DNA from 4 places in the Paenibacillus nanchangensis genome. Region 3 is predicted to be linked to each of the others. Evidence: riboswitches for the same ligand, from Rfam matches in the RefSeq annotation. Region 3 holds a riboswitch; each other region holds the start of a gene.
The links. A riboswitch is a leader RNA that binds a small molecule or an ion and turns the genes downstream of it on or off. The one in region 3 is predicted to bind cyclic di-AMP.
Positions count from the first base shown of each region.

Region 1 (7,357 bases), on a different contig from region 3:
GACCGTTACCCTGGCCGCATAAATCGGGGCGCATCCCGATGCCCAAACGGACCACCCGATCCATAGGAAACAACTGACCGAAACCGCATAGTTCACCTTTAACGTCAAGCACCGAAACATACTGGCTATCGCGCAGCTCGGGATCTCCGAACTCCACGCCAAGCGCCTCCATCTGCTCCCAAGGCAGCCAGCCGTATATATTGTAAGGAGCCTCATATTTCCAGTCACATACCGCTCGCGCATGTTTGACTTGCATGGGAATAACCTGAAATAACCGCGGAGATACAGACATAGGCGGGCACCCTTCCTTCATTAATTAGGAACTAACCTGGGGAGGAGAGACCGTCCGTTTCCCCATCATTATTATATACCTAATCCGGACAGTTCGAAGCAAGCATCCAGTTGAGTGGAGAGGTGAACTTGACAAATGAAAAAAAATTTGAATTTCTGATCCGAAATAGGCCTAAAGGCTGTTTGATACCCGGTGGTAAGGGTAAATTAGTGATGTGTAGACAAAAAAAGACTCCTTCCAAAGATTTCGGCAAAAATCTTGGGAAAGAGCCTTTGAATGGTGAATGTGATTACATTACATCATCGTTGTCTTCCGATTCCGTGGCGACGGACTCGTAAGTGTCGGTACTCATAATTCGTTTGGCGCCAACGTAGCGGTTGACGTAGTAGCTATCGTTCAGCGAGCTGATGGTTACACCACGTTTTGAGGAGGCATGAGCAAACTTTCCGTCGCCCACATATACTCCGACATGGGACACGCCTCTGCCGCTTGTGTTGAAGAAGACGAGATCTCCCGATCTTAAATCATCCCGGGAAACTGCGGAACCCATCTTGTATTGGGCCCCCGATTGATGAGGAAGCTTGATACCAAGCTTGTCGAATACGTACATAGTGAATCCGGAGCAATCAAATCCGTTAGTGGTGGTTCCGCCGGAAACATATTTCGTTCCAATTGCGGCCTCAACTGCGGAGTCCAGCTTGGAGTCTGCAAAAGCGCTTCCCGCTCCGAGGGTAAGTGCGAGGGAAAAACTGAGGACTGCGGCTGCCAACTTCTTCTTCAAAATATAAACCCCTTCCATGCCTGCGAGGTTAGCTTAAGGATTCGGTAGAAGGTTCCCCTATGACCCCTCTAATGACAGGAGGTCAATTCACCCAAAACTGGTTCCCCCGCTTCCCTGTCCGTCAGGGAACTCGGCGATTCTGATTAATGAATTCGGCGTTATGATCAATGAGTGACAAAAGCTTAGCAAATTATACGGCATTCGTTACAAAAATGTTACTAAAAACTCACTGCGCTTATTGTAACAAAGTAAAAGCCGGTTGGCAATCTTTACTTCCCCGCTAAATGGGGGGCAAGGTCGTTTTTTGAATTGAATGCGTTACCAAAAACCCTGTAACCACGCGGCTTTAAGCGGTTTTTATCATTTTTATGTCTTTTTTCCTGAACTGAGGTTTCAGCGAAAAAAAATAAGGGTAATAGGGAGAATAAGGAAAAGGAAAAACCCGGAAATTCGATTGCGGCAACAATCGGCTCCCGGGCTCCATTGATTAAAGTGAGGATTGTATAGAGGAGATTCGATCAATCGTAGGCTACAGTCTGATATTTGGAGGTACTCATAACACGTTTGGCGCCAACGTAGCGTTTGGACCAATAGCTTTCACTCAGCGAGCTGATGGTTACACCACGCGAAGAAGAGGATTGGGCGAACTTTCCGCCGCCAACATAAATACCTACGTGTGATATGCCTCGTCCTGTCGTGTTGAAGAATACGAGATCGCCGGAACGAAGCGCGCTGCGTTTTACAGCCGTTCCAATGTGATATTGAGATTTCGATGTACGGGGCAAAGTCACGCCCAGTTTCTTAAATACATACTTGGTGAAGCCGGAGCAGTCGAAGCCAGAGGTTGTAGTGCCGCCTGTCTTGTAGCTTACTCCGAGAGTAGAAGAAATGACATGGTCCATTTGGGTCGCTGCGGAAGCGCTTCCGCCCCCCACTGTGAAGGCAATCACAAGGCCCAGCGTTGCTGCGGTCAGTTTTGTCTTGATGGAACGTGTTTTCAACTAGTTGTTCTCCTTCCGGTGCCTGCGAGGTTAGCTCAAGGATTCGGTAGAAGGTTCCCTATGATCTCGGAATGAGATCAATTCACCCACAACTGGGTCCCCCGCTCCCCCGGTGCTGGGGAATTTGGCATGTTACGCACCTATAATGACTTGTCCAATCGGTAACAAATTAACGAGTAAAGATTACAAAGTTGTTACTAAGTACAGGTGTCATTGTAACAGAGGCCCGGACGTTTTGCAAATATTTTTGGCACATCGCTTCTAGTCAAAAGGGCGCACACAACAAAGCCGCCACCCGATAAGGGCGGCGGCTTGTGCCGCGAACGTTTCAGTTCCGTTGTTTGCTGCTCCAGAGATGATATTGGGCAGCGATTCCCCACAGTTTAAAAAGAGTGGCCGGGAACGGCGCGGCTTGTCTTGCAAGCAGCGCGGGCAGTCCGGGCCAGAGCCAGCCAACCAGCAGCGCCAGCAAATGGCTGAACACGCCGCCGGCTCCTAAAAGGAGCGATAAGCCGGTGGCCGGGACAATATTTTTAAAATAAGTCATTAGTGCAGCGGCGATGCTGCGGTTATGAACATACCCGAATTGCATATATAGGAAACATTGCCGGATGATATAGGCGTACAGCGCCCATCCTGCGGCATAAGCCGCGGCGGTTAACAGCAGAGCCGGCTGCAAATAGGAAGCCGTGGTCAGCGTGTAGAGCTTCGGACCAAGCCAGCAGAAAGGCAGCAGGGTCAGCCCCCACTCCGCCAGACTGAACAGGAACACGGGCCAGCCGTACCGCTTCATGCCGGGAAAAAGAAACAGGCCGCGGTTGCCGAGACTCTCCTGTTGTAGCTCGTACAGCAGCCCGGCGCGGATCAGCGGGGACACCAGCATACGCAGCAGCACCATTGCCGCCAGCGTCCAAAGCCAGGTGCGGACCTCGGCATTTTCCAGCAGGCTGAACTGCGCCTCGACGTAATACAGCAGTTTGGCGGTGCTGTCGGCATTTTCCCGGAGCCGCAGCAGAAAGGGATAAACAGCATCCCGGACAAAACTGTAGAGGAAGTAACCCCACAGCAGACGATATACGAACAAAAGAATGAGAATATAAGTCTGCTCTTTAACACTGCGCCAGCCGCGGGCAATCGGCGTTTTCAAGCTCGTTCACCTCACCAGGACAAAATGCCAAGCACGGTCTCTATAAATTTGGCGACGCCCAGCGTCCACCGGGAGGCGGTCTTCGGATCCAGCTCCGCCTTGCGGAAATTGTTCCAATGCTTCGTTTCCAGCAGCAGCGTCCGGTCCGGATCGATTTCGGCGTGAACCAGCGGCGCGGTATGCCGCAGACGGAAGGTTGTGCCGCTTCGGGTGCCGTCCCATTGTTTTTGCAGCGTCCGCCCGTCTGCGAAGGTGAACCGGACAGGCACCGCAGGATACTCCGCTCCTTTTCGCCCAATCTGGACGACGGACTCATAGCTTGCCGCCCCGTCCGTTTCATCGCGGTTTATCTGGATGGAATCAATGGCAAAGTCCGCCGTACCGCCCGAATACACATATTGATCAAAATAGGACTGCCACGGTTTGCGGGTGACCTGTTCGACAACCTGCTGAAAATCACGGGTCGTCGGATGCCGGAACCGGTATTTTTCCGCGTAGGTCCGCATAATGCGGTCCATCGTTTTGCGCCCGGTCTGGCGCTCGATGTCTTTTAGGACAAGCTTGCCGCGCAGATAGACATTTTGCGTGTAGATGTCCGCTCCGCCGTATTTCCACGCCTCCAGCTTCAGCGGGGCGGGAGAAGTGACGAAACCTGCCTGCAGCGGGAGATTCGGCACCGCTCCGTACTCCTGTTCCATCAGCCGGTCTTCGGCATACGAGGCAAAGCTCTCATCCAGCCAGGCTTCTTCAAATTCATTGCTCGCGATCATCCCGTAAAAATATTGATGGGCGATCTCATGAATTACTGTGCGTTCCAGTGAGGAGTCCGGATTCGGGTCGGAAGCGCCGAAGGCGGTGACCAGGGTCGGGTATTCCATGCCGCCCGCCCCGTTGCCGTCAAGCGGCGGAACCACCACCGTGAGCGTTGAATACGGATAAGGGCCATACCATTTGCTGAAATAGGTCAATGCGGACTTGGCAGCCTGAAAATACCGCTCCTTCAAGTCTTTATGCATCGGGTCCAAATACAGCTTGATGCGCACGCCCGGCACTTCGGGCGTAGACAACGCTTCTTCGGCCACAACAAAGCGGGGCGAGGCGGCCCAGGCGAAGTCATGCACGTCGTCGGCATAGAAACGGTAGGATTTGATCCCGTTTTTGACGGAAGCGGTTCGGACGGGGAATCCCGTTGCCGCTACCTTGTAATCAGAGGGAACGGAGATCGTAACGTTATAGATACCGAAATCGCTGTAAAACTCAGAGCTTCCATGGTACTGATGCAGATTCCAGCCTTCATTTGCCGTTCCGCGGACGCCTCTGGGCTCATAAGCGCTAAGCTTCGGAAACCACTGCCCGGCCATTACAAAATCGCCGGCGGCTCCCATCCGCGCAAAGATGCGGGGCAGCTTGACCTCGAATTGGAGCCTTAAAGTAACGCTTTCACCTGCCGTTACCTGCCGGGGAAGATGCACTTTCGCCAGTGTCCGGTCGTGGGGATTGCCGTCGTCCGGCTGAACATATTGCAGTCTGTGAAGAAGAGGCTCCCCGTCCGAGGTCCGGATATCGGTCAGCGTCATCGACCCATAGCCGCCCGCCGGCATTTTGTCTTCCCGCAGCTTGCCGCCGGACTCTTTCATAAAGGTAGTGTCCGCCGAAGCGAAGGCGTTGGGGTACAAATGAAAGTACAGATCTTTGACCGGCTGGCGTCCCGGATGGGTCCAGGTAACGGTCTCCGTCCCCTTAAGCGTGTCCGATTCAGGATCAAGCCGGACGTCGATATGGTACTCCGCCACCCTGCTGCTGAGCACCGCCTCTTTGGGCCCCGCTGAAGAAGAATCGGCGCCCGTCTCCAGCCTGCTCGCCGAAGGAGGAGGCGGCTTGGCGGCGGGGGACTTGGCCGATTGCGGCGCGGATACAGACGGGCTGGTCTCGGATAAGGCGGCATAAGCGTTCGCCCCGCCCGGCCAGCAGGACACGAACAGGGATGCGGCGATCAACAGAGCCGGCAATGACAATGGCTTCATACTGGAATACCTCCCGTTGACAAGCATCTAGGGGATGTATATGTTTGCATTCGCCGCATTATTAGCTAAAATTAAATTATTCTGAAGGGAAGGGACGTGCAGCATGGATAATGTGCAGCCAGACGGCAAAAAACAGATTGCCTTAAATATAGTTAATGCCAAAAGCAAGCATAAGGGCTTTGGAGCGGGCTCCATCGATCTGAGCAACGTTTCGCCCATCATTATTGACGGCGGTGCAGCTGTAATCGATATCGGAGCAATGCATGCCAAGAGCAAGGTGGAGAAGGGGATTAAATTCACCCCGAACCGGGAGGAGGTTCCCGGAGGCCGCCAGGTATGGCTGGTGTGGGTGGCGGTGGACCGGAATGCCGAAGGCCAGTTCTACGGAGGCGCGACGGCCTGTGAAATGTGGATCGATTCAGAGGCGCGCCGCGGATGGAAGATTCTTGCGGACCATGTCAATAAACTGGATGCCGCGCTGAAACGGAAATTTATTCTGGATGGTCTGGGAGATGCAGAGAAGCGGGCGCTTAAAACGCTGCTGATATCCCACAATGAAGAGTGGTGGTCGGCTTCGCCGGAAGTCCTGAAAGAAGCGCTTGAAACCCAATAACACAAGCAAAGCCTTCACGCCTGGTATTCAAGGCGGTGAAGGCTTTGTCTGTTTCGGATGATTATGTACCAGGATGATGAGGAAAAGGTCAAAATTTGCGTTTTAACTGGCTGACTCTGGCCTGGCTGATGCCCAAAATGCGGGCAAGCTCTTTCTGGCTGGCGGCCGGATACTGCTGTACCGCTTGTTCCAGCCGCTGGCGCATTTCTTCGGAACGGGCCTTCTTGCGTCCGCTCCCCTCATACACGGCGGAAGCCGCTTCGGGGGCCGGCATATACGGCCGGTCGGACGGCTCAGGTTCACGTGAAGGGCTGGCCAGCTCGCCGAGGCAGCTGCTGCAGATGAACTGGTCCCGGTAATAGGTTACGCGGTCCAGACTTCTGCAAAAGGTGCATTCCGTAGAGGTATACTTGCGAAGCACAATGATGTTGTCATTTAAAATGAAAAACTCGATCGGGTCTCCCACTTCAATGTTGCGCGTCATCCGAATTTCGGCGGGTACCACAATCCGCCCAAGACTGTCCAAACTCCGGATCATCCCCGTATCTTTCATCCCAGCGTCCCCTTATTCCCATAGATTTGGATTGTTTTCTTGATTATACCAAAAATTATGATTCTCCCGGAAGAGGCAGTGTGTAGGTAAAATGCACGAGTCTTCCATCCGGAAATGACTTCCACTCAAACGACAGCTGCCTGCCGGAACGCCCCGTATAGGTCAACCCATCCCCGGGATAGTCCACTTCCGTATCCGGGTATTCTTCCAGCCGCACCTTGTCTTCCGCGCTGAGCAATTGAGGATACAGCAGAACAGCCTGCAGCGTCTTCCGGTCAATCACATACAGTGCGGCTTGTTGATAAGGGCGGACCAGCAGGAAATCCGGCTCCACTGCTTCTACCGCAAAAGCGTCGTCCACGCCCGTTATCTGCCGCAGATCATAGGTTTTGTACGCCTGTCCATCGGGAGTAACCAGCGTGAGCAGATGACGGTCAACAATTACCACATGCCCCTGAAAAGCCGGCACGTTCTCTTTAAACGCGAGGCCCCGGGCACCCGAGAAGCTGCTGTCCCCTTGGCGGACAAGACGTCCCTTGTGCAGCAGCGCGCGGTAACGCGTCTGATGAACATGCGGTTCGCCGTAAGCATTGTCGATATCAAGCACGGACGATTCGGAGTTAATGAGCCGGGACCTGATGCTGACCCAATCCAGTTCGCTTCGGCCAATCTCCAGTATGCCGGACCGAACCGGCGTCCGTCCGCTTTCCCCCGTATAAATGACGCCGTATTCCCTGTTCAGCCAAAACATCCGGCGACCGTTGACGCTCTTTATGTATTGCTCGCTGTACGGAAGGGAAATATCGGAGCCGCCGTCCCAGGTCACGGGCAGGCTGAAAGCCTTCGCGAAAAGAGAGTCCGGCACATAAGTTACTCCGTTTTGGACTAGGACGGGAGCACCCAGCTTAATCGTCTTGTTGGTGATCGTATAAGCCTTGGGCTGCCC
Region 1 covers NZ_JBHOFD010000044.1:24,702-32,058, reverse strand. The annotation lists gene ACE6ED_RS26095 (GNAT family N-acetyltransferase) at 1-292, opposite strand, end outside; gene ACE6ED_RS26090 (C40 family peptidase) at 582-1,073, opposite strand; cyclic di-AMP (ydaO/yuaA leader) riboswitch at 1,076-1,219, opposite strand; gene ACE6ED_RS26085 (C40 family peptidase) at 1,592-2,059, opposite strand; cyclic di-AMP (ydaO/yuaA leader) riboswitch at 2,079-2,214, opposite strand; gene ACE6ED_RS26080 (hypothetical protein) at 2,403-3,221, opposite strand; gene ACE6ED_RS26075 (M1 family metallopeptidase) at 3,233-5,245, opposite strand; gene ACE6ED_RS26070 (YwhD family protein) at 5,349-5,858, shown strand; gene ACE6ED_RS26065 (AbrB/MazE/SpoVT family DNA-binding domain-containing protein) at 5,947-6,411, opposite strand; gene ACE6ED_RS26060 (copper amine oxidase N-terminal domain-containing protein) at 6,467-7,357, opposite strand, start outside.
Region 1: linked by a shared signal. The riboswitch ahead of ACE6ED_RS26085 (C40 family peptidase) and the one ahead of ACE6ED_RS26715 (TrkH family potassium uptake protein) in region 3 are both predicted to bind cyclic di-AMP.

Region 2 (7,357 bases), on a different contig from region 3:
TACAGTGTGCTTCCGAGACAAGGCGAAGAGAGTGCCCCGGTCAAAATTGTGGAATTCGGCGATTATAAATGCCCGGCCTGCGCGGTATTTTCGACCCAGGTGAAGCCGAAAATCGTCAGCGATTTCGTCGACAAAGGCAAGGCGTCGTTCCATTTTGTGAACATGTCCTTTATCGGCCCGGATTCGGAAACAGCTTCCCTGGCAGCCTTGTCCGTATATCATCAGAACCAGGAAGCCTTCTGGAAGTTCGCTGACGCGATTTATGCGAACCAAGGGAAAGAGGAAGAAGAGTGGGCGACACCGGATTTTCTGGTCCAATTGGCCCAGAGTCTTGATTTGAAGATCGACTATGATCTGCTGCGCAAAGACATTGAATCCCGCACCTACGAATCCGAGCTTCAGCGGGACAACAACACGGCGGGAACGGCAGGCGTAAGCTCGACGCCGACGGTATTCATTAACGGTGTCAAAGTTGAAGATGCGTTTAATTACGAGGCACTTTCGAAGCAAATTGAAGAGGCGGCCGGAACGGACGGCGCCAAGTGAGCGCGTTCACCGCATTTTGCAGACGCCATTGTTTGTATTTGGCCTGGTTCGTTTCCGTTGTGGCTACGGTAGGCAGCCTGTACTTGAGCGAAGTGCTGAAATATGAACCCTGCAAGCTGTGCTGGTTCCAGCGAATTTTAATGTATCCGCAGGTGATTCTGCTGGGTATTGCGACCTACAAAAACGATAAGCGCATCATCTCCTACGTGCTGCCGTTAACGGTGATTGGCGGATCCATTTCGCTGTTTCATTACGCGGAACAAAAAATCCCGTGGTTCAGCAGCATTGCTCCCTGTACGGTGGGCGTGCCCTGCAACGTGGATTATCTGAATTTTTTCGGATTCATTACCATTCCGCTGCTGGCGCTGACCGCTTTCATTCTCATATTTCTGCTGCTGTGGTTTGGCCGTGAGCGCGGCGGTGCGGAGGATGAGCAGGCTTAATTGGCTTCCCCGGTCACAAATGTGAACGAATTGATGATTGGCGTAGATTGAGCGACCAAATTCAAGAGAATGAAAGAGTTCTTCATTCCGGATTTTCAAGACCGGGTGAAGGGCTCTTTTTTATGCTGTTTTGGGGAAATGGCGTTCTTTACCTTCTACCTGTCCGAGATTAATATTAATGCTTGTGAGAAGTGATCATGCGCTTAATTTTCCGAAGGAAAAACGGGGGAACCAATTTGGGCCGTTACCGGCCCGGGGGTGAATCGGCCAACGCTTACTAATAGAAGCGCGCCGTAGGGCTTCCACAGTCCGAATCCGCCAGCTAACCCCGTAGGCGACCGTGGAGAGAGATCTGCCCGGGCATGCGGTGCTTTTTCGTATGCTTTTTTCTTGTCCTCCTTTGTGAAACCAGTCCTTGAAAACAGCGCATGGTACTTACAAAAACAAACCCACTGACGGAAAGGAACCGTGCTGGAACATGGTTAGCAAAGTAAAACGATTTTTAATCGGACGGCCAATGAAGTCGACCGAACTCGATCACGAGAAACTGACGAAGGTTAAGGCGCTGGCGGTGCTGTCTTCCGACGCGCTCTCCTCGGTCGCGTACGGGACGGAGCAAATTCTTATCGTGCTGATGGCTGCCGGCTTCACCGCCATCTGGTATTCGCTGCCGATCGCGCTGGCGGTACTCGCCCTGCTTGCGATCCTGATTTTGTCTTACCGGCAGACGATTTATGCCTATCCTATGGGCGGCGGCGCCTACATTGTCGCCAAAGACAACCTGGGCACCTCCACAGGGCTGCTGGCTGGCGGATCGCTGCTGGTGGACTATATTCTTACGGTGGCGGTCAGCTCGTCGGCGGGGACGGACGCGATTACTTCGGCTTTTCCGCAGCTGCATGATCACCGTGTTCTGATTGCGGTTTCCGTCATTATCATATTGACCTTGTTGAACCTGCGCGGCGTAACCGAATCGGCATCGTTTATTGCCATTCCGGTCTATCTGTTTGTAGCCGCGATTGTAGTGCTGATCGTAACCGGCCTAATAAAATATGCGGCAGGCGGCGGCGCCGAGCATGTCCCGGAATTCGGAACCGCGGTATCGAACGTCAGCTTGTTTCTGCTGCTGAAGGCCTTTAGCTCCGGCTGCTCAGCCCTCACCGGTGTAGAAGCCGTATCGAACGCCATTCCGAACTTTAAAGCGCCGGCCGAAAAAAACGCGGCTAAAACGCTGGCCTGGATGGGGCTGATTCTCGGCTTCATGTTTACCGGCATCACGATTCTTGCTTACGGCTTCGGTATTACGCCTAACGAACAGGCAACCGTCGTCTCCCAAATCGCCGAAGCGACATTTGGCAGGGGGGCCATCTATTTTGCCATTCAGGCCATTACGGCCGTTATCCTGTTCTTAGCGGCCAATACGGCATACTCGGCGTTTCCGCTGCTGTCGTTTATGCTGGCCAAGGACAAATATATGCCGCACGCCTTTATGGTCCGCGGCGACCGGCTCGGATTCTCGAACGGTATTATTTTTCTCGGCGTGCTGTCGGCCATTCTGGTCGCGGCATTTCACGGAAATACGGAAAGTCTCATCCCGCTGTATGCGGTTGGTGTTTTTATCCCCTTCACTTTGTCTCAGCTGGGCATGATGATCCGTTGGGCACGGCAGAAGCCGGCAGGCTGGCGCACCAAGTTTGCGGTGAACACGGTGGGGATGCTGACCACGGCAACAATCACCATGATCTTTATTATTACAAAGTTCGACCATATCTGGATGGCATTTGTCTTCCTGCCGTTCGTCATGTTTATCTTCTACCGGATTCACCGGCATTACCAGAACATCGCGGATGAGTTAAGAATCCAGGCTTGCGACGAGAAACCGGTTATAAAAGGAAGCACGATGGTTGTTCCGGTATCAGGTGTGACCCGGGCCGTGTTGAACTCGCTCAGCTACGCCCGCTCGCTGACCGACAATGTTGTTGCGGTGTACGTCGGTTTTGATGAAGAAGAGATCCGCAAAATGGAACAAAAATGGGCGGAGTGGGACCCGGGTGTACGCTTAATCGTCCTGCGCTCGCGTTACCGGAGTATTATCCGGCCGCTGATCAAGTTCATTGATACCATTGAGTGGAAGACCGCAGCGACGGATCATATAACGATCCTGATTCCGCAGTTTGTAACAAAACATTGGTGGCAGGCGCTGCTGCACAATCAGTCCAGCCTGCTGATCCGTTCTTATTTAATGAACCAAAAAGATGTGGTGATCGCCACCGTGCCGTATCACTTAAATAAATAGCGTGTAACCCGCCGCTTGTATGCAGCGGTTCACCGCCCGCCCCCGATAGCCAATCGGGGACGGGCGGTTTTTGCGTTGGACGGCGAAATTGCATCTGGGCTGGGTTGCTGCCTTGGGGGGCTGCCTGTGGAGTGGGCGAGAAAAAAGACGAAAATAAGATTGACATAGATAATGAGAATCAATATCATTTATAGGGACAAGAGCGGCGAAAATCAGCCGTCACGCAGTGATTACAGGAGGGAACAATATGTTGGGGTTAGATAAAAGAAAAACAACAAGTGTGAAGTGGGGGGCCGCAGGCCTGCTGACCCTGTCGCTGCTGCTGTCCGCTTGCGGCAATGCGGATGAGCCGGCGGGCAATGGGGCCGGGGCCGGAGCCGGAGAAGCTTCACCGGCGGCAACGGCAGCCGCATCTCCAGCGGCCAGCGCTGCCGCAGCGGCATCGCCTGCCGCACAGCAGCCGGCGGAAAAAACCGTGACAGATGCCATGGGGCATGAGGTGACGGTGCCTGCCAGCCCGAAGCGTATTTTGGCTTCCTATCTGGAGGATCACCTCGTTACGCTTGGCGTCACGCCGGTTGCGCAGTGGTCGGTGGCGAACGGGATTCAGGATTACCTGGGAGAACATCTGAAGGATGTGCCGACGGTGGGCTATGATCTGCCGACAGAATCGGTACTCAGCCATCAGCCTGACTTCATCATCGTAGGGTCGGAAGGAACGGTCCAAAACGGCCATTACGATCAGCTGAACAAAATTGCGCCAACTTACGTGATTGGCGACGAAACAACCAAAGACTGGCGGAAGACGCTGCTTACAATAGGCGACCTGCTGAATATGAAGGAGAAAGCCGAGCAGGCAATCAAGGACTATGATCAAAAAGCGGCTGAAGCCAAGGAAAAGCTGTCCGGAGCAGTTGGGCAGGAATCCGCGGCAGTGCTGTGGCTTGTGAAAAAAAACTTTTTTATCGTTGACGAAACCCAGTCCAGCGGAGCGGTGCTGTACGGCGATCTGGGGATGACGCCGCCGAACCTTGTAACGGAGATTCCTGCGGAAACCAAAGCGTCCTGGAACCCGGTTTCGCTGGAGAAGCTGGCCGAGCTGACCGCGGATCATATTTTCCTTGTGAACAGCGATAAAGCAGGCAACGCGGAGATTCTGAACAGCCCAATCTGGAAGGGTATTCCGGCAGTCAAAGCCGGTCATGTATATGAGATGGAATCAAAAGGCAGCTGGCTGTACAGCGGTGCGACCGCAAACGCAATGACCATTGATGCTGTGCTGAAGATTTTGGTGAAATAAAGAGCGGACATGTGCGGGCCCGGTTGCCGATTGGATGCCGCGGCCCGCATGGTGTTATAAGGCGGGGACGGGAAAAATCGTTTGTGCTGCGCCATGGATTTTGAGATAATGAGAATGATAGTTATTATCGTTCGTGTAAGGAGAAGTTCCATGGTACCCACCAGCCGTTCAAGACCTGACAAAAAGACGAATTCGAACCCTCCACTCCGTTCAAGCCCGGGTGCCGCACTCCTGATCTTAAGTATAGGTTCGCTGGTGCTCCTGCTGGGCATCGGTCTCTCCATTACGGTAGGAGCCGCCGATATTCGGCTGGCGACCGTCTGGGACGCCGTGTTTCATTTCCAGCCTGATCTGCAGCAGCATCAGGTGATCCGGGAGCTGCGGATGCCGCGTGGTCTGACCGCAGCCCTGGTAGGCGCCGGATTTGCTGTTTCCGGCGCGCTGATGCAGGGGATGACACGCAACCCGCTGGCCGATTCCGGCCTGCTCGGACTCAATGCCGGAGCGGGGCTGGGGCTGGCGCTAGTGTTTGCGTTTTGGCCGCAGCTTCCGTTCACGGCTACAATGCTGTTTTCATTCCTGGGTGCGGCGGCCAGCGCGCTGCTTGTATTCGGCATCGGAGCCGCCTCGGGAGGCGGACTTACGCCGATTCGCCTTACGCTTGCGGGTGCAGCGGTCGGCTCCATGCTGCTGGCGTTAAGCCAGGGAGTGGCCATTTATTTTAACTTATCCCAAGATCTCGCCTTCTGGTATGCCGGAGGCGTAGCGGGAGTGACCTGGACGCAGCTGTATGCGATCCTCCCCTGGCTGCTGGGAGGACTTGTTTTGTCCGTTATGATTTCACGCCAAATCACCGTGCTCAGCCTGGGATCGGAGGTCGCCTCGGGTCTCGGCCAGCGGACGGGGCTGATTCAGATCATCGGGATGTTCATTGTGCTTATGCTGGCAGGCGCAGCGGTATCGGCTGTGGGCCCGGTTGCCTTTGTCGGGCTGATGGTGCCCCATATCGCCCGGTATCTGGTTGGCGTCGATTACCGGTGGATTATTCCCTGCTCCGCGGTGCTCGGCGGCCTGATGATGCTGTTCGCCGACATTGGATCGCGGATGGTGAATCCGCCTTATGAGACGCCGCTTGGCGCGCTGATCGCCGTAATCGGTGTGCCGTTTTTCGTGGTGCTTGCCCGCAGGGAAAGGGGGAACCGGTCATGAATCCCCGTCTCTTATATGAAGGCGAACGCCTGCGCCGCAAGCGGAATGTGACGGTGTTAACCGTGTTAGGCCTGCTGATTGCGGCGGTATTTGTGCTCAGCATGAATACAGGCGTCATGCGCCTGACTCCGGCGGAGGTCTGGCATACGCTGGCGGGACAAGGCACCGATCAGCAGCGGATGATTTTATTTGATTTCCGGCTACCGCGTATCGTGATCTCGCTGCTTGTGGGGGCGGGGTTCGCCGTATCCGGCTGCATTCTGCAGAGCTTGTCGCGTAACGCGCTGGCCGAACCGGCAACGCTAGGGATTACTGCTGGGGCGGGGTTTGCGGTCGTGCTGTGTCTGTCCTTTTTCCCGGCGGCGGTTGCGGCTCCGGTCTATGTGCTTCCGCTTCTGGCTCTGGCAGGTGCGGCCGCGGCAACCCTGATCGTATACGGACTGGCTTACCGCAAATCGGACGGTCTGTCGCCTACACGGCTCGTGCTGATCGGAATAGCCGTAACAGCAGGCATCAATTCCGTGCAGCTTGTGATTGCACTGCGGCTGAACCCGGAACGGTACCAGTTCGTGGCAATATGGATCGCCGGCAAAATTTGGGGCGGAGACTGGTCGTTTGTGCTGGCGCTGCTGCCCTGGGTTGTAGTGCTGATTCCTTTTTTTATGTATAAATCGAGAACGCTTAACACGCTGAATATGGGGGAGCAGACGGCTGCCGGGCTTGGGGTTGCGGTTGAAAAAGAACGGCTGCTGCTGCTGATCGCTGCGGTCGCATTGGCCGGCTCCTGCGTCGCTGTTAGCGGCGGGATTGGATTTGTGGGACTCATCGCGCCCCATCTGGCCCGGCGGCTTGTCGGCCCAAGGCACCAAGCGCTGCTGCCCGCTTCCGCACTGACCGGAGGGCTGCTGCTGCTCACTGCGGATATGCTGGCCCGGCTGATCCTCCAGCCAGCGGAACTGCCTACCGGCGTAGTGGTCGCCGTGATTGGCGCTCCCTATTTTTTATACCTGCTTGCAAAAGCAAGATCTTAATCATTATTTATAGATGCTAAAGGAGTGGATCCTGTATGGCCGAACGCCTGAACACGGAGCTGTTGAATATCGGATATGCCGAAGCGACGATCGTTAAAGATTTAAGCTTGACGGTACCTAATGGAAAAATCACCGCACTTGTCGGATCAAACGGATCGGGCAAATCGACTATTTTGAAAACAATGGCGCGTATTATGAAGCCAAAAAGCGGCAGTGTCATGCTGGACGGGAAATCGATCCACCGTCTGTCAACCAAAGAAGTGGCCAAACAGCTGGCAATTCTTCCGCAGAATCCGACCGCTCCAGACGGCTTGACCGTGTCCGAGCTTGTCGGCTACGGGCGTTATCCGCACCAAAAGGGTTTTGGGTCGCTGACTCCGGAAGACCGTGAAATCATTGCATCGGCGATCGCCGTAACGGGCATGGAAGCGTTCAAAGACCGTCCGATCGACCGTCTTTCAGGCGGACAACGGCAGCGGGCCTGGATTGCCATGGCGCTTGCCCAGCAGACCGACATTTTGTTCCTCGATGA
Region 2 covers NZ_JBHOFD010000013.1:78,298-85,654, reverse strand. The annotation lists gene ACE6ED_RS12275 (DsbA family protein) at 1-546, shown strand, start outside; gene ACE6ED_RS12270 (disulfide oxidoreductase) at 543-989, shown strand; cyclic di-AMP (ydaO/yuaA leader) riboswitch at 1,180-1,342, shown strand; gene ACE6ED_RS12265 (APC family permease) at 1,468-3,285, shown strand; gene ACE6ED_RS12260 (iron-hydroxamate ABC transporter substrate-binding protein) at 3,533-4,585, shown strand; gene ACE6ED_RS12255 (FecCD family ABC transporter permease) at 4,736-5,794, shown strand; gene ACE6ED_RS12250 (FecCD family ABC transporter permease) at 5,791-6,825, shown strand; gene ACE6ED_RS12245 (ABC transporter ATP-binding protein) at 6,861-7,357, shown strand, end outside.
Region 2: linked by a shared signal. The riboswitch ahead of ACE6ED_RS12265 (APC family permease) and the one ahead of ACE6ED_RS26715 (TrkH family potassium uptake protein) in region 3 are both predicted to bind cyclic di-AMP.

Region 3 (7,357 bases):
GACCAATCCTTCAGCAATGAAGTTGAAGGTCAAGGTACTGTAGTAGTTGATTTCTGGGCGCCTTGGTGCGGTCCCTGCAAAATGCTTGCTCCGATCCTCGACGAACTGTCTCAGGAGCTCGGCGACTCGGTCAAGATCGCAAAATTGAACGTGGACGAGAATCCGGAGACGGCTTCCCGTTTTGGCGTAATGAGCATTCCGACGCTGATTTTCTTCAAAGACGGCCAACCCGTCGACAAAGTAGTCGGCCTGAATTCCAAGGAATCGCTGAAGAACATCGTCGCCAAACATCAATAATCAGCGTTTGAACAAGAGATGCGGGCCGCAAAGGTCCGCTGCGAGCGCCTTCGGTCCTGCCGGAGGCGCTTTGTGCGCTATCTTATATTATCGTACTCCCCCGGGAGAGCAGGAGGGGAACCGCCATCGATTACATGGATGCAATCCGCAACAAACTTGCACTTTTGCCGGATCTTCCCGGCTGTTATTTGATGAAAAACGAAGAAGGCACCATTATTTACGTCGGCAAGGCCAAGGTGCTGAAGAACCGGGTCCGGTCCTATTTTACGGGCAGCCATAACGGCAAAACCCAGCGGCTCGTCGCGGATATCCGCGATTTTGAATACATCGTTACCAAAAGTAACATGGAAGCGCTCATTCTGGAGTGCAACCTGATCAAAAAGCACATGCCGCGCTACAACGTGCAGCTGAAGGACGACAAGACGTTTCCTTATTTAAAAATCACGAATGAAACGCATCCGCGACTCGAAGTGACGCGCCGGGTGCTTAAAGATAAAGCCAAGTATTTTGGACCGTATCCTAACGCGTATGCGGCCCACCAGACGAAAAAGCTGCTTGACCGGATGTATCCGCTGCGCAAATGCCAGTCGATGCCAAAGGAAGTGTGCCTGTATTACCATATGGGCCAATGCCTCGCCCCGTGTGAAAAAGAAGTGAAGCGCGAGCAGTACGACGAAATCACCAAAAGCATGGCCTCCTTCCTCGGCGGCGGACACGAAGCCGTTAAAAAGGATCTCCAGCAGAAGATGCAGGAAGCGGCGGAGGAGCTGTATTTTGAGCGGGCCAAGGAGCTGCGCGACCAGATTATGCATATCGAAGCGCTGATGGAGAAGCAGAACATCAATACCGGCGATACGAAGGACCGGGACGTGTTTGGTTTTGCTGTCGACAAGGGCTGGATGTGCGTGCAGATTTTGTACATGCGGCAGGGAAAAATGATCCAGCGCCACTCCTCGTCGTTCCCGTTTTTCGGCGAGGCGTACAGCGATTTCATGTCGTATGTCACGCAGTATTACAGCGACAACCCTGCGCTGCCGCAGGAAATTTTGCTGCCGAATGCGCTGCCGGATGAGGCGCTGGGCGGCGCGAACGGCGCAGCCGGAGACGGCGGTCCGGCGGACGGGGCCGGGGCCGCGGGGCTTGCAGGCGCGGCGGAAGCGGACAGCGCGGTGGCAGCGGACAGCACGGCGGCGGCTGAGGCCGCAGCGGCTGTGCCGGCAGCGGCCGGGGACACGGCGGCCGTGCAGAGCGAGAGCGCTGCGGCGGGCTTCCGGCACACCGGGCTGCGGCTCACCGCGGCCGACCTGGACGCCGAAGCCGACGTGCCCGAGACGCCCGAGGAGCTCGCCGAAGCGGCTGCCGCCGCAGAGGCGGCTTTGGCGAGCGGCACGGTCGACCCGGCGGGCGGCGCGGCCGCGCTGCAGGAGTGGCTCGGCGTCAAGGCGTACGTGCCCCGGCGCGGCCTGAAAAAGCAGATGGTCGGCATGGCCTGCGAAAACGCGCGGGTGGCGCTCGACGAGAAATTCCGCCTGATCGAGCGGGATGAGGAGCGTTCTTCCGGCGCGGCGCAGAGCCTGGGCCAGAGCATCGGCCTGGATTCGCTCCAGCGGATTGAGGCGTTCGACAACTCCAATATTATGGGAACGAACCCGGTATCCGCTATGGTTGTGTTTATCGACGGGAAGCCGGCCAAAAAAGAGTACCGCAAATACAAGGTCCGGACCGTCCAGGGACCGGACGATTACGAAACGATGCGTGAGGTCATCCGCCGCCGGTACGAACGGGTGCTGAAGGAAAATCTTCCGCAGCCGGACCTGATCGTCGTCGATGGCGGCCGGGGACAAATCTCCGCGGCGGTTGATGTGCTGGAGAACGAGCTGGGGCTGTTTATCCCGGTCTGCGGTCTCGTCAAAGACGAGAAGCATAAAACCGCTCAGCTCTTGGTCGGCGATCCGCCCGAACCGGTACGGCTGGCGCGGGACAGCCAGGAGTTTTATCTGCTGCAGCGCATCCAGGACGAGGTGCACCGCTTTGCGATTACGTTCCATCGCGAACAGCGCGCCAAGTCGATGGTCGTCTCGAAGCTGGACTCGATTCCCGGTATCGGGGAAAAACGGCGCAAGCTGCTGCTAAAGCATTTTGGTTCGCTCAAGAAAATCAAGGAGGCGCAGGTGGAGGATTTCCGCCCGCTGTCGATTGGCGACAAACTGGCGCGCCAAATTCTTGATGCGCTGAAGGACCAGGAGACAGGCAGAGCGGACGAAGCCGATTACGTCGAGGAGTAAGGCCGAGCCGGCGCGCAGGAGTGAGGTGAGCCAGTGTGCAGAAGTAAGGCCAGCCTGCGGCATTGGAGTATAAGTCGAGCCAAGATGATAAAGTGAGGCCAGCCCAATAAAGTAAGTCCAGCCAAATAATGAGGGACCTCAAGCTCCGTAAACCGGGAGCCTGGGGTCCTTTTTTACATCCATATGGCATCTAGTACTGCCAGCATCCGGCCATTACTTGTCTATCCGACCTCAGCAATATACCGGGCACGGGACAAAATGCGGACGGCTTACGTTTATTCCATCAGTCCGCCGCGATAAGGAGGCTGGTTGTCCGCGCGTTCAGGCGGATTAAAACGGTAGATCAGCCAGCCGACAAGGAACGGCAGGACAAGGGCGAGGAGCCCTGCCGCCGTATTGGCGGTTCCCGGCATCAGGATCAGCGTAACGCCCATCAGAATGCTGTCGAAGACGACGTGGCTAAACAACACGGTGATAAAGCCGTACCGCAGAAAAATATAGCTGAACAATAACCCGATCACAATCAGCTCGATCGGCCGGGAAATCACCGGATAAATCGGATACAGCGTATGGCCGAATGCCCAGATCAGCGTCGTCACAAAGCTGGCCGCAATCGTGCTGCGCAGCAGCTTCCGAAGCAGCGGGATGCCAAACAGCCGGTACAGACCCTCCTCGGATAAGCCGGCCAGCCAGGCCATCAGCGGCAGCAGCCAGGCGTATTTCATATTGTAAGCCGATTGGCTGGCATCGGTCGTCGACCAGTTGTCCAGCGTCAGCTTCAGCACAATGAACATCAGCGTCTGCACGCCAAGGAGGATAAACGCCCAGATATAACCGGCGGCCACGCTGTCCAGAACATACCGCCCGTACCCCGGTTCTTTGGCGCGGGGCCACATGTTCATTCCCTGCTGCTTCCACAGCCCGTCTCCGCCGACTAAAGAAAAATACAGCAGTGAGGCCATCAGCAGGGCGTACAGGCCGTAAATGACATTGACAATCGCCGAGGTCAGCGGATCGGCGGTCCCCTGCTCCCACTGCGGCTGCATGTTCAGATTGCTGGCAAGTGTAATGAAGAAAAAAGCGCCGCTTAACACAACACCACGCGTAAACGATGTGTACGCCCGCGTTAAAATGCTGTACACCAGCGCCAGCAGGCCCAGAATCAGCGTAGGCAAGCCGTAGCCGTAACGGGTGAGCACTCCGGCCAGCTCTTTTTGTTCGCTCACATAAGCTGCATGCTCCGCCGGAACGTTGAAGCCGGAGGCATAATACGACACTTCGCCGGAATCAAAGCGGAAAAAATACCGCAATTCAGCATCCCCCACACGCACCTCGGGATCAGTGTAAACAAGATCGTAATCCCCCTCGGCGGCTACCGGCTCCAGCCGGCCCGGCTCGGCGGCCCATTTGCGTACCCAGGGCTCAGCCAGCTTCTGCTTCTCCGCGAGCGTCAAGCCGCCGTTATCGCTAGGGGGAGCTGTATTGCTGCTCCCGCCTTCGTCGGTTGAGACGATATAGCCGCCGTCCTGCCCGTCAGTTGAGGCGGTGCTGCCGTCCTGTTCATCGGTTGCGACGGTATAGCCGCCGTCTAGCCCGTCAGTTGAGGCGGTGCTGCCGTCCTGCCCGTCGGTTGAGGCGGTATAGCCGCCGTCCTGCCCGTCGGTTGAAGCAGTGCCGCTGTCCTGCTCGCCGGTTAAGGCCGGATTGCTGTCCCCGGCAGAAGATGGCCCCGGTTCCGTCCGGGGACCGCGCATCTGAACGGGGATGCGGGAGAACCCGACGACTTCCCCGGTGTACATATTGAGATCAATCGTCAGCAGCCGATCCTTCCCGTTCTCCGGCTGAAGAACGGCTCGGTAGACATCGTATGGATGCAGGCGGTCGAGATCCCGGTCTTCGTACGATTTCAGCAGCTCCTGGCTGGACATATAGCCGTAAAATAAAGAATCCGTCCGGTACCCCACCTGCCAGTCGTCTGCTGCCGACGGAACGTGGCCCAGCTCCGAGGCGGCAAAAGCAGCCGCGCGGCCGCGCATCTCCGACGGTTCAAGCGTGCGCCGGATCCCTTCTTTGTCATTTTGCAGCGATGGGAGGATTTGAAAGACAATGAACAGCAGCAGCCCAATGATTCCCAAAACAATAAGCGGTTTGGTTACCGCTTTAGAGCGCGCGGGAAGTTCAGGTGATTTCATGAAACGCCTCCTTGTCTCTTGCGTTTAAACTATGTAGAACAACAGAACCGGAACACTCCGGACTCCGGCCCGGGTTGTAAGCGGAAGGCGGGAGGCTGACAGCGCCTGGACATTCCCTGTTTAAAATAGCATAAACCGGCGCGCGAAAGCCAACCGTCTCTCTCATCATATCGGCAGAGGGACAAACTTATTCTTGAAAAGCGATGATTTTTGCAGCAAATGTGCAATAAACCGCAGAGAACCCCAGCTTTTCAAGCGGCGTGCCAGGCTTTCCTCCGTTTTTTGCTTCAAAACGCGCTATTGGCAGCATTGTGACGGCAGGGATTTGCGATTATAATTTTCATGCAATTGCATAACAGCCGAATTTCTGGTGAAAACGGGGGAACCATACAAGAGGAAGGGATACGCGTCTGAGTCTTGCGGGATGCGTACGCCATTCGTCAAGGGGTGAATTTCGCTTGCGAGCGAATAGGGCAGCCTGCGCAGTGTCCGAATCCGTCAGCTAACCTCGTAGGCTACAGCTGCAGGAACCAAGGGTAAGAGCATTGGTTTTTCCAGTGCTTTTTTTGTTTGGCTTCTTTTCTCTATTCTTTCATTATAAAAAACATGGGGTGAAACCATGGCGTTACGTCCACCAGGCTCCAAAGGCTACCGCTGGCTGAAGCTGTCGCCCCCGCAAATTCTGGTGCTTGGTTTTGCGGCAATTATTTTGGCGGGCAGTCTGCTGCTGATGCTGCCGGTCTCCAGCACGAGCGGAGAATCTTTATCTTTTGTTAATGCGCTGTTTACAGCAACTTCCGCAACCTGTGTAACCGGCCTGGTTGTTGTGGACACGGGCACCTTTTTTTCGCCGTTTGGCCAGACGGTAATTTTGCTGCTGATCCAGGTCGGCGGGCTGGGCTTCATGTCCATGGCGACGCTGTTCGCCCTAGTCTTCCGGCGCCGTATTTCGCTGAAAGACCGCCTGCTGCTGCAGGAGGCGATGAACCAGAGCTCGATTGAAGGGATTGTCCGTCTGCTGCGAAAAGTGCTGCTGTATTCGCTGGTGATCGAAGGCACGGCGGCGCTGCTGCTCAGTATTCGGTGGGCTTTCGACATGCCGGTGGGCCGGGCGGTTTATTTCGGGATTTTTCATGCGGTCTCCATGTTCAACAATGCCGGATTTGATTTGTTTGGCGAATACCGCAGTCTGACCGGGTACGTCTACGACCCTTTGGTCAACTTTGTAGTAATGGCGCTGATCGTATTGGGCGGGCTCGGCTTTATCGTGCTTTCTGACGTGATGGATTACCGGAAAAATAAAAAGCTTGTCCTGCACAGCAAAGTGGTGCTGTCTATGACGGCGGCGCTGATTGTGATCGGTACGGTGGTGATCTTCATATTTGAATATACAAATCCGAAGACGCTGGGTTCGCTGAACTGGGGAGGCAAGCTGCTCGGCTCCCTGTTCCAGTCCGTCACGCCGCGTACGGCGGGGGCGAACACGCTGGATATCGCGGGACTGCGCCAGGCTTCGCAGTTTTTTATGATTATTCTGATGTTTATCGGCGCTTCGCCCGGCTCCACCGGAGGCGGCATCAAGACAACCACATTTACGATCATGATCGGGGCGGTGATCGCCATGCTCCGCGGCCGGGATGATATCGTGCTGTTCCGCTACCGGATGGCCCAGGAGCGGGTGCTGAAAGCGCTCAGTATCACCCTGCTCGCGCTGCTGCTTGTCGTATCGGTTGCGATGGTGCTGTCCACGACGGAGGATGTGAATTTCCTGGCGATATTGTTTGAAACCACATCGGCGTTTGCCACGGTCGGACTGAGCATGGGAATCACTCCGGAGCTGTCGCTGGTAGGCAAGCTGCTGATTGCGTTTACGATGTTCGCCGGAAGACTGGGAATTCTCACCTTGGCGTACGCGCTGGGACCGAAACAGGGTAAAGAGTTGTATCGGTACCCGGAAGGCAAAATGATTATTGGATAAGGAGCTGCGAAAGACAATGAAAGCACAGCAGTTTGTGGTGATTGGCCTTGGACGCTTCGGCTCCAGCATGGCGCTGGAGCTGATGGACATGGGCTACGAGGTGCTCGGCATCGACCGGGACGAAGAAATTGTGGAGGAGATCGGCGGACAGCTCACGCATGCCGTCACGGCCGACGCGACGGATGAGAACGCCGTGCGTTCGCTTGGACTGCGCAATTTCGACTGCGGCATCGTTGCGATCGGTGACGACATTGAACGCAGCATACTTGCCTCCATTTTGCTGCAGGAGATCGGCGTCAAGACCGTTGTTGCCAAAGCGACGTCGATTTTGCACGGCCGCGCGTTGTCCAAACTGGGCGTCGACCGGGTGATTTTCCCCGAACGGGATATGGGCATCCGGGTAGCCCATCAGCTCGTCACCCCTAACCTGCTGGACTACATTGAACTTTCCCAGGACTACAGCATTGTGGAGCTGACCGTGCCGTCCTGCATGAACGGCAAATGTCTTGCCGATATCAACACGCGCGCCAAATACGGCTGCAGCATCATCGCGCTGAACCGCAAGGATGAGGTAATCGTTGCGCCGACCGCCCATGATTATCTGC
Region 3 covers NZ_JBHOFD010000048.1:1,172-8,528, forward strand. The annotation lists gene trxA (thioredoxin) at 1-297, shown strand, start outside; gene uvrC (excinuclease ABC subunit UvrC) at 432-2,582, shown strand; gene ACE6ED_RS26710 (CPBP family glutamic-type intramembrane protease) at 2,858-4,774, opposite strand; cyclic di-AMP (ydaO/yuaA leader) riboswitch at 5,122-5,306, shown strand; gene ACE6ED_RS26715 (TrkH family potassium uptake protein) at 5,394-6,752, shown strand; gene ACE6ED_RS26720 (potassium channel family protein) at 6,769-7,357, shown strand, end outside.

Region 4 (7,357 bases), on a different contig from region 3:
TACCTTTGTCGGATTTCTTCCCCGGGACCGCAAGGAGATACTTGCACGTTTAGCAGGTCTGCGGATGTCTCAGGGAACGCTGCTGTTTTATGAGTCTCCGCACCGGGTAGTCCGTACACTCGAAATCATGCAGGAGGCTTTTGGCGACCGGCGTGTCGTATTGGCCCGGGAACTGACGAAACGCTATGAAGAATTTGTCCGCGGTACGCTGCAGGAATGTCTGGTTTGGTTGGAAGAGCATCCTCCGATGGGGGAGTATGTCATTGTTTTGGAGGGAGAGAGCAGAGAGGCTGTGCAGCTGGCGGAATCAGCATGGTGGCAGGAACTGACGCTCGAGGAACATGTCGCCAAATATGAGGAAGAAGGAATGCCGCGCAAAGAAGCATTGAAACGGACGGCTGCCGATCGCGGCGTATCCAAACGGGATATATACAATGCGCTGCTGCCCAAATCTGACATGTAACGGAAGATTTAGCTGACAGGAATGGCGACAAAAAGTAAGCGGGCAGCCGGAATAACAATAATTGGGCAAAAAAAAGACCTCCCGGGCGGGGAGGCAAGGAGATATAAAAAGGTTAGAATTAACAATTTGGATAAATCTATTATACCTTATCTTTGTTAATTTGTCACAGGGGTTGGGATGGTGGAGATGCAGTCCAGACACACAATTTTTCCCTTGAAGTACGTTACATTCTCGGCATTGCCGCAGAAAATGCAGGCGGGTTCGTATTTTTTGAGCATGATGCGTTCTCCGTCCACGTAAATTTCAAGCGCATCCTTCTCTCCAATACCAAGCGTGCGGCGCAATTCGATCGGAATGACAACCCGTCCCAGTTCGTCGACTTTTCTTACAATGCCCGTTGATTTCATCATAACAATCGCTGCTCCTCTCAAATACTTACCATGGTTCCTATTAGTCATTATTCGACAATGTTCACCGTTTTATGATATTTATAATACCAACCATTCCCAAAACAGTCAACCTACTTTTGAGCGAATTTTAAGTTTTTTTCTAATATTTATAGTTAAAATGTCAAAAAAGCGCACCTATTTATCTAAAAAGTGGGAGAAACAGGAGATTAAATTGTAAAACGTTATATCGACACGTTTCGACATAATAAAACATATGACGCCAAAAAACACAGAAGGAGTTGAGCAGAGTGGTCCATAAACCCTTAAGCGAAGAAAAAGTATTTAAAGATCCGGTACATAATTATATCCATGTGCAGGACAGCCTGATTTGGCGTTTGATCAATACAAGGGAATTTCAGCGGCTCCGCCGGATCAGGCAGCTGGGAACCTCGTATTTGACGTTCCACGGCGCAGAGCACAGCCGGTTCTCCCATTCCCTTGGTGTATATGAGATCACACGGCGCATTATTTCCCAGTTTGAGCGCGGAAATTATGGCGGTTGGCTGCCGGAGGAGAAGCTGCTGACGCTGTGCGCCGCCCTGCTGCACGATTTGGGCCACGGTCCGTTTTCCCACTCTATAGAAGAAGCTTTTGAAATGCACCATGAAGACTGGACGTGCCGGATTATTTTGGAGGACACGGAAATTAACCGGATTCTGTGTGAAGTTAGCCCCGAGTTTCCGGAAAAAGTAGCTTCGGTAATAAAGAAAACCTATGAGCATGACATCGTGGTAAATCTTGTTTCCGGACCGCTGGATGCCGACCGGATGGACTACTTGCTGCGCGATGCCTATTATACCGGCGTTAACTATGGAACCATAGATGTCGACCGTATTTTGCGGGTGCTTCGTCCGCATGACGGCCGGGTTGTGGTCAAGGAATCTGGCATGCACGCTGTGGAAGATTATTTGATGTCACGTTATCAAATGTACTGGCAGGTCTATTTTCACCCCGTCACCCGGAGTTCGGAAATCATTTTACGGCAAATTTTCAGACGGGCAAAAGAGCTGTTTCAGGAAGGATATGCATTCAGCTTTATGATGGAACCGCTGACGCACCTGTTTAAGGGAACCGTAGACGTGGAACAGTATCTGCAGCTGGACGAGGCGCTTGTTCAGACAGCATTTATGCAGTGGACGAAGGAGCAGGATGAGCTGCTGAGCCAGCTGTGCTGCCGTTTCATTCATCGCAGGCTGTATAAATATGTAGAGATGGAAAGTCTGGATCTGGAAACAATTGATGATATCCGCCGCAGTTTTGCCGAAGCGGGGTTACATCCGTATTACGACCTTGAAATTGACTTTCCGACCGATCTTCCTTATGATGTGTTCCGGCCGGGCGAAGCTTTTCATGGCAAGCAAATTCTGCTGCTCGACCGTCAGGACAGGCTCAGGGAAATTTCCGAGGTGTCGGATATCGTCCGCTCCATCAGCGGGATTCACCGGGGCAGGTACCATTTATATTTTCCGGAGGACAAGCTTAGGAAGGCTCTTCCGCAGCTTCCCGAATCCATTACCCGGCTGTTCGGCAAATAAAACAATTTGGTTAAAATTTATGCATAAATAACCGGACTGGAGGAATAGAATTATGGCTTTATTTGACACTCACACCCACCTTGATGCCCCGCAATTCGACGAGGACCGGGAAGAAGTGATTAACCGCGCTTTTGAGGCTGGTGTAAATAAAATGATCAATGTCGGATTTAATCGGGAGACGATCCCGTCAACGATGAGGCTTGCCGAATCGTACGCGAATATTTATGCAGCAGTAGGATGGCACCCGCAAGATGCGGTCACCATGGAAGACGGGGATTTGGACTGGATTGCTTCGCTTTGCGCTCATCCGAAGGTCGTGGCAATCGGTGAAATTGGCCTTGATTACTATTGGGACACTTCCCCAAAAGACATTCAGCAGCGGGTTTTCCGCCAGCAAATCGGATTGGCCCGGGAGCTGAAGATGCCGATCGTCATTCACAACCGTGATGCACATGAGGATGTGGTCAAAATTTTGCGGGAAGAAAAAGCGCAGGAAGTGGGAGGCGTCATGCATTCGTTTTCGGGGAGCTGGGAAACGGCAAAAATGTGCCTGGATCTTGGTTTTCACCTCTCCTTTGGCGGACCGGTCACCTTCAAGAATGCCAAACAGCCAAAAGAGGTGCTCGCCAAGACACCGATGGACCGTCTGCTGATCGAAACCGATGCGCCTTACCTGACTCCGCACCCTTTCCGGGGCAAGCGAAATGAGAGTGCGCACGTGAAGCTGGTGGCCGAAGCGGCGGCGGAAATAAAAGGATTAAACTGGGAAGAATTGGCCGAAATCACTTATACGAACGCGCTGGAACGATTTGGGATTCGTTGAAATCGGGAGAAAAACCGTTGAAAAAAAGAGCTTGGCCGATGTATTAAAGTTTTTTAATCAAGAAATCGAGGAATATTACAAATTTTTAACCATATATTTAGATAAACGTGGTTGAAGCCCGCTTTACAAGATGCATCAAAACAGGATATCATCTTTTCAGTGCAATGAGCTGTTTATATGACAGCCATTGATCATGGATCGTCTCGCTGAGTCCCCTTAACCGGGGAACGGGGGAACCGGTATTGTCTGCCGTATAAGCGTACATAACGTACACCTGGTGTATTGCAGGCCGTATTCTGATTCTTTATGTGGTCTTTGGGGTGAATTCAAGGGCAACCGCCATGAGCGGGTGACCGGAGATAGGGCGACTCTCTTTCGTCCGAACCCGACAGCTAACCCCGTAAGCGCAAGTAAGAGAGGAAACCTCGTGCATGACACTTCCGAGCATTCAAGCGTCGTCAGAAGCCACGAAAGAGTCCTCCTATTCAGAACTCTTTTTAGGCTTCTTTCTTTTTGAGTAATCGGAGGCTGCCTTGGACACTGTTATATAACAGCTATCCATGGCCATTGCCGGGCAGGCGATTTGTGAGCAGGAGCGCGTCGTTATTCCAGACGTTTTTCCTGTGTCAATCTTGATAGCTGCGTCAGGGCCGAGCTTCATCCGGCTGCAGTGGCGACGGGGCTATTGTAAGGAGGATGGATAGAATGGGCGTATTCCAACCAGAGATCTCCCATGAATCACCAACATCCAGCGTGTCCTACGATTTAGGTTTAAGGTGGAAGCAATTGAATTGGCGTGTGCTATCGGTTACAGGCGTTCTTTCGATTGCCATTGCCCTGCTTATCCTGCTGTATGTAGATCTGCAGAGCAGCAAACAAATCACTTTAGTCATAGACGGCAAGGCACAGACGCTTGAAACCCGCGAGTCGCTGCTTGGCGACCTGCTGTCCAAGGAACAAATTCCGCTCCAGCCGCATGATAAGATATCCATGGCTATGGACGGATCGTTATCCGACGGAGACCGGATTGCCATCGTCCGGGCACGCAGCTTCAGCATTACCGTTGACGGCAAGACTGAACAGCTGCACACGACAGAAAACACCGTCGGCGAAGCAATTAGCAAACTGGGCTACAGTCTGAAAGGCCATGACAAAATTTTTCCTTCGTTACACACTCCGATAACCGCCGGCATGGAGGTAAAGATTGTCCGCATTAACAAACAGGTTGTACAGCGGACGAAAAGCTTGCCTTTCCGTGTCATCAAGACGGCGGATCCCACCCTGCTCAAGGGCAAGACCAAGGTAACACAGGCAGGCGTACCGGGCGTTATGATCCAGCATATCGAAAAAGTCTATCAGGACGGCGAGCTGGCATCCATGCGCATGATCGGTAAAGAGGTCAAAACAGCAACCAAAGATAAAGTAATTGCCGTTGGAACCAAACCGCTTCCTAAGCCTGTTGTCGTCAAGGCCGCTGCCGCTACTCAAGCCAAAGCCAAAGCTACAGCAACCAAAGCAAAATTCAGCAAAACTGTCCGCAAAGCGGGAGTTGATTTTGAGTACAAACGCATGATCAAAAACGTGTCCATGACAGCTTACTCTTCACAAGAGCCGGGTATTGGCACCCGTACCGCATCAGGCACACGTGTAACGGAAGGGCGCACCATTGCGGTGGATCCCAAAGTGATTCCGATCGGCTGGTGGGTGTACATTGAAGGCCTTGGATTCCGTCGTGCCGAAGATACCGGCGGCGCCATCAAAGGCAACAAAATCGATGTATACTACGATTCGCTCAGCCATGCTCTAAACTTCGGACGTAAATCACGTACCGTGTATGTGATTGGTCCGTCGAAGCCGGAGCTGAACTAAACGGCCGTTTTGCAAAAAACGCCGGAATGGGCTATAGTATAGGGAGTTAAACGGAATATCCTGTAATTTGGTGATACCTGAGCGGGCGCTCATCACTCTTATACATTCTTTACCCAAAAGAAGGGGCGTGTCCTCTTCTTTTTGGCGTTATACCGATTGTTTTTGCCTTTACCGTATAGTTGTTAACGGGATACATATTTCCTGCAGGAGGAAAGGAAGAATAGGATTATGATCAAGGAACTTATTGTCGTGGAGGGGAAAAGTGATACGGTCGCTGTGAAGCGGGCGGTTGACGCCGACACCATCGAGACCGGAGGATCGGCCGTTAACCGGTCTGTCATCGCCAAGATTGCCCTGGCGGCCGAGCGGCGCGGCGTCATCATATTAACCGACCCCGACCATGCAGGCGAACGGATCCGCAAGATCGTATCGTCCAAAGTTCCAGGCTGCAAGCATGCTTTTATCCCGGAGCGGGATGCAACGCGCAAAGGCGATATCGGAGTGGAAAATGCTTCACCGGAAGCGATCCGGCATGCTCTTAAGCATGTGCATACCTCGTTTGAGGGCAACCCGCCGGTCATTGAGATCGGCGATCTTATGGAAGCCGGGCTGCTGGTGCATGAGCGGGCCGCAGAACGCCGTATGGCGCTCGGCAATCTGCTTGGTATCGGCTACTGCAACGGGAAGCAGCTGTATAAGAGACTGGCGATGTTCGGCATCACGAGAGAGGAATTTGCGGGCGCGGTCGCCCGAATCGAGCAGGAGGGCGGCGGAGTATGAACGGCAGAGAGGATATCGCCTCGCCGAGGCGAACGAAGGAAATTATTAACCGGCACGGCTTTTCGTTCAAGAAGAGCCTGGGACAGAATTTTTTGATCGATCAGAATATTTTGGACAAAATTGTAGGTGCAGCCGAGCTTGACGGCTCAACGGGAGCGCTGGAAATCGGTCCAGGCATCGGCGCGCTTACGGAACGTCTGGCAGAGGCCGCAGGAGCGGTCACCGCTGTTGAGATTGACCAGCGTCTCATTCCGATCCTGGAGGAAGTGCTGGCACATCATCCGCACGTAAAGGTGCGGCATGCCGACGTGCTGAAGGTGAATCTGCCGGAGCTGTTCAAGGAGGATTTTGCCGGCGTGGACAAGGTCAGCGTAGTGGCGAACCTCCCATATTATTTAACAACCCCTATTCTGATGAAGCTGCTGGAGGACAAGCTGCCTCTGCGGCACATTGTGGTGATGATTCAAAAGGAGGTTGCCGAACGTATGGCGGCTGCGCCAGGAGGAAAAGAATACGGCAGCCTCAGCATCGCCGTCCAATATTACAGTGAGCCGGAAATCATCTGTACGGTTCCGCATACGGTTTTTATTCCGCAGCCTAATGTCGATTCCGCGGTGATCCGATTGAAAATCCGCGAGCGTCCCGCCGTGGAAGTGGCGGACGAACAGCACTTTTTTGAAGTTGTACAGGCTTCTTTCACACAGCGGCGCAAGACGATCGCCAACAATCTGAAGGCCCGGTTCTTCCCCAAAGAGGGCCGGGAGCGCCTGGAAGCCCTGCTGGCGGATGCGGGGATTGATCCGGTTCGCCGGGGAGAGACGCTGAGTCTGGAGGAATATGCAAGACTAAGTGATGTTTTGCTGGCGGCAGGCGTAAGCTAAGCTGTGAAAGACTTGGGATGTGAGTATAAGGCCGTAAGGGCGGCCTAACGTCCGCTGGAATACCGGCGAACTCCAATCCCGGATGAACCAACCGGAGCATTTGCCCATACATTGGGGTAGAGGTGATGTTCTGATGAACCTGGGAGATTTGGTCGTCCGAAAATCGTACGGCGGGGATGTAACGTTCCGAGTGGAGCAAATGCTGCAGAATCAGGCCATCATTAAAGGGACTGAATTCCGGCTGCTGGCTGACGCCCCCTTGGACGACCTGATGCAGGTGCCCCCGCTTCGGATGACAGAACGCGGACAGCGGGCACAGATTAAAGCCAGACAATCGTTGTCCCAAATCCGGAAGGAACGGCAGGAAATAAGCGAACGCAGCCTGGCCCAGCTGTGGAAGGATATCCAGCCGGAGAATGATCCGCTAGGAGGCGGGACCGGCGGGTTGTGGAATCAGCCGTCCAAGGATAAGGCCTATTTTGAAGTGCCGGGAAAGGTGCTGCATCTGGACGGGGACCCGGCTTATCTCAATAAAAGTCTGAATCTGTATGGACAGC
Region 4 covers NZ_JBHOFD010000038.1:9,364-16,720, forward strand. The annotation lists gene rsmI (16S rRNA (cytidine(1402)-2'-O)-methyltransferase) at 1-463, shown strand, start outside; gene ACE6ED_RS24430 (AbrB/MazE/SpoVT family DNA-binding domain-containing protein) at 619-873, opposite strand; gene ACE6ED_RS24435 (HD domain-containing protein) at 1,161-2,447, shown strand; gene ACE6ED_RS24440 (TatD family hydrolase) at 2,500-3,270, shown strand; cyclic di-AMP (ydaO/yuaA leader) riboswitch at 3,465-3,692, shown strand; gene ACE6ED_RS24445 (ubiquitin-like domain-containing protein) at 3,976-5,139, shown strand; gene rnmV (ribonuclease M5) at 5,368-5,919, shown strand; gene rsmA (16S rRNA (adenine(1518)-N(6)/adenine(1519)-N(6))-dimethyltransferase RsmA) at 5,916-6,800, shown strand; gene yabG (sporulation peptidase YabG) at 6,934-7,357, shown strand, end outside.
Region 4: linked by a shared signal. The riboswitch ahead of ACE6ED_RS24445 (ubiquitin-like domain-containing protein) and the one ahead of ACE6ED_RS26715 (TrkH family potassium uptake protein) in region 3 are both predicted to bind cyclic di-AMP.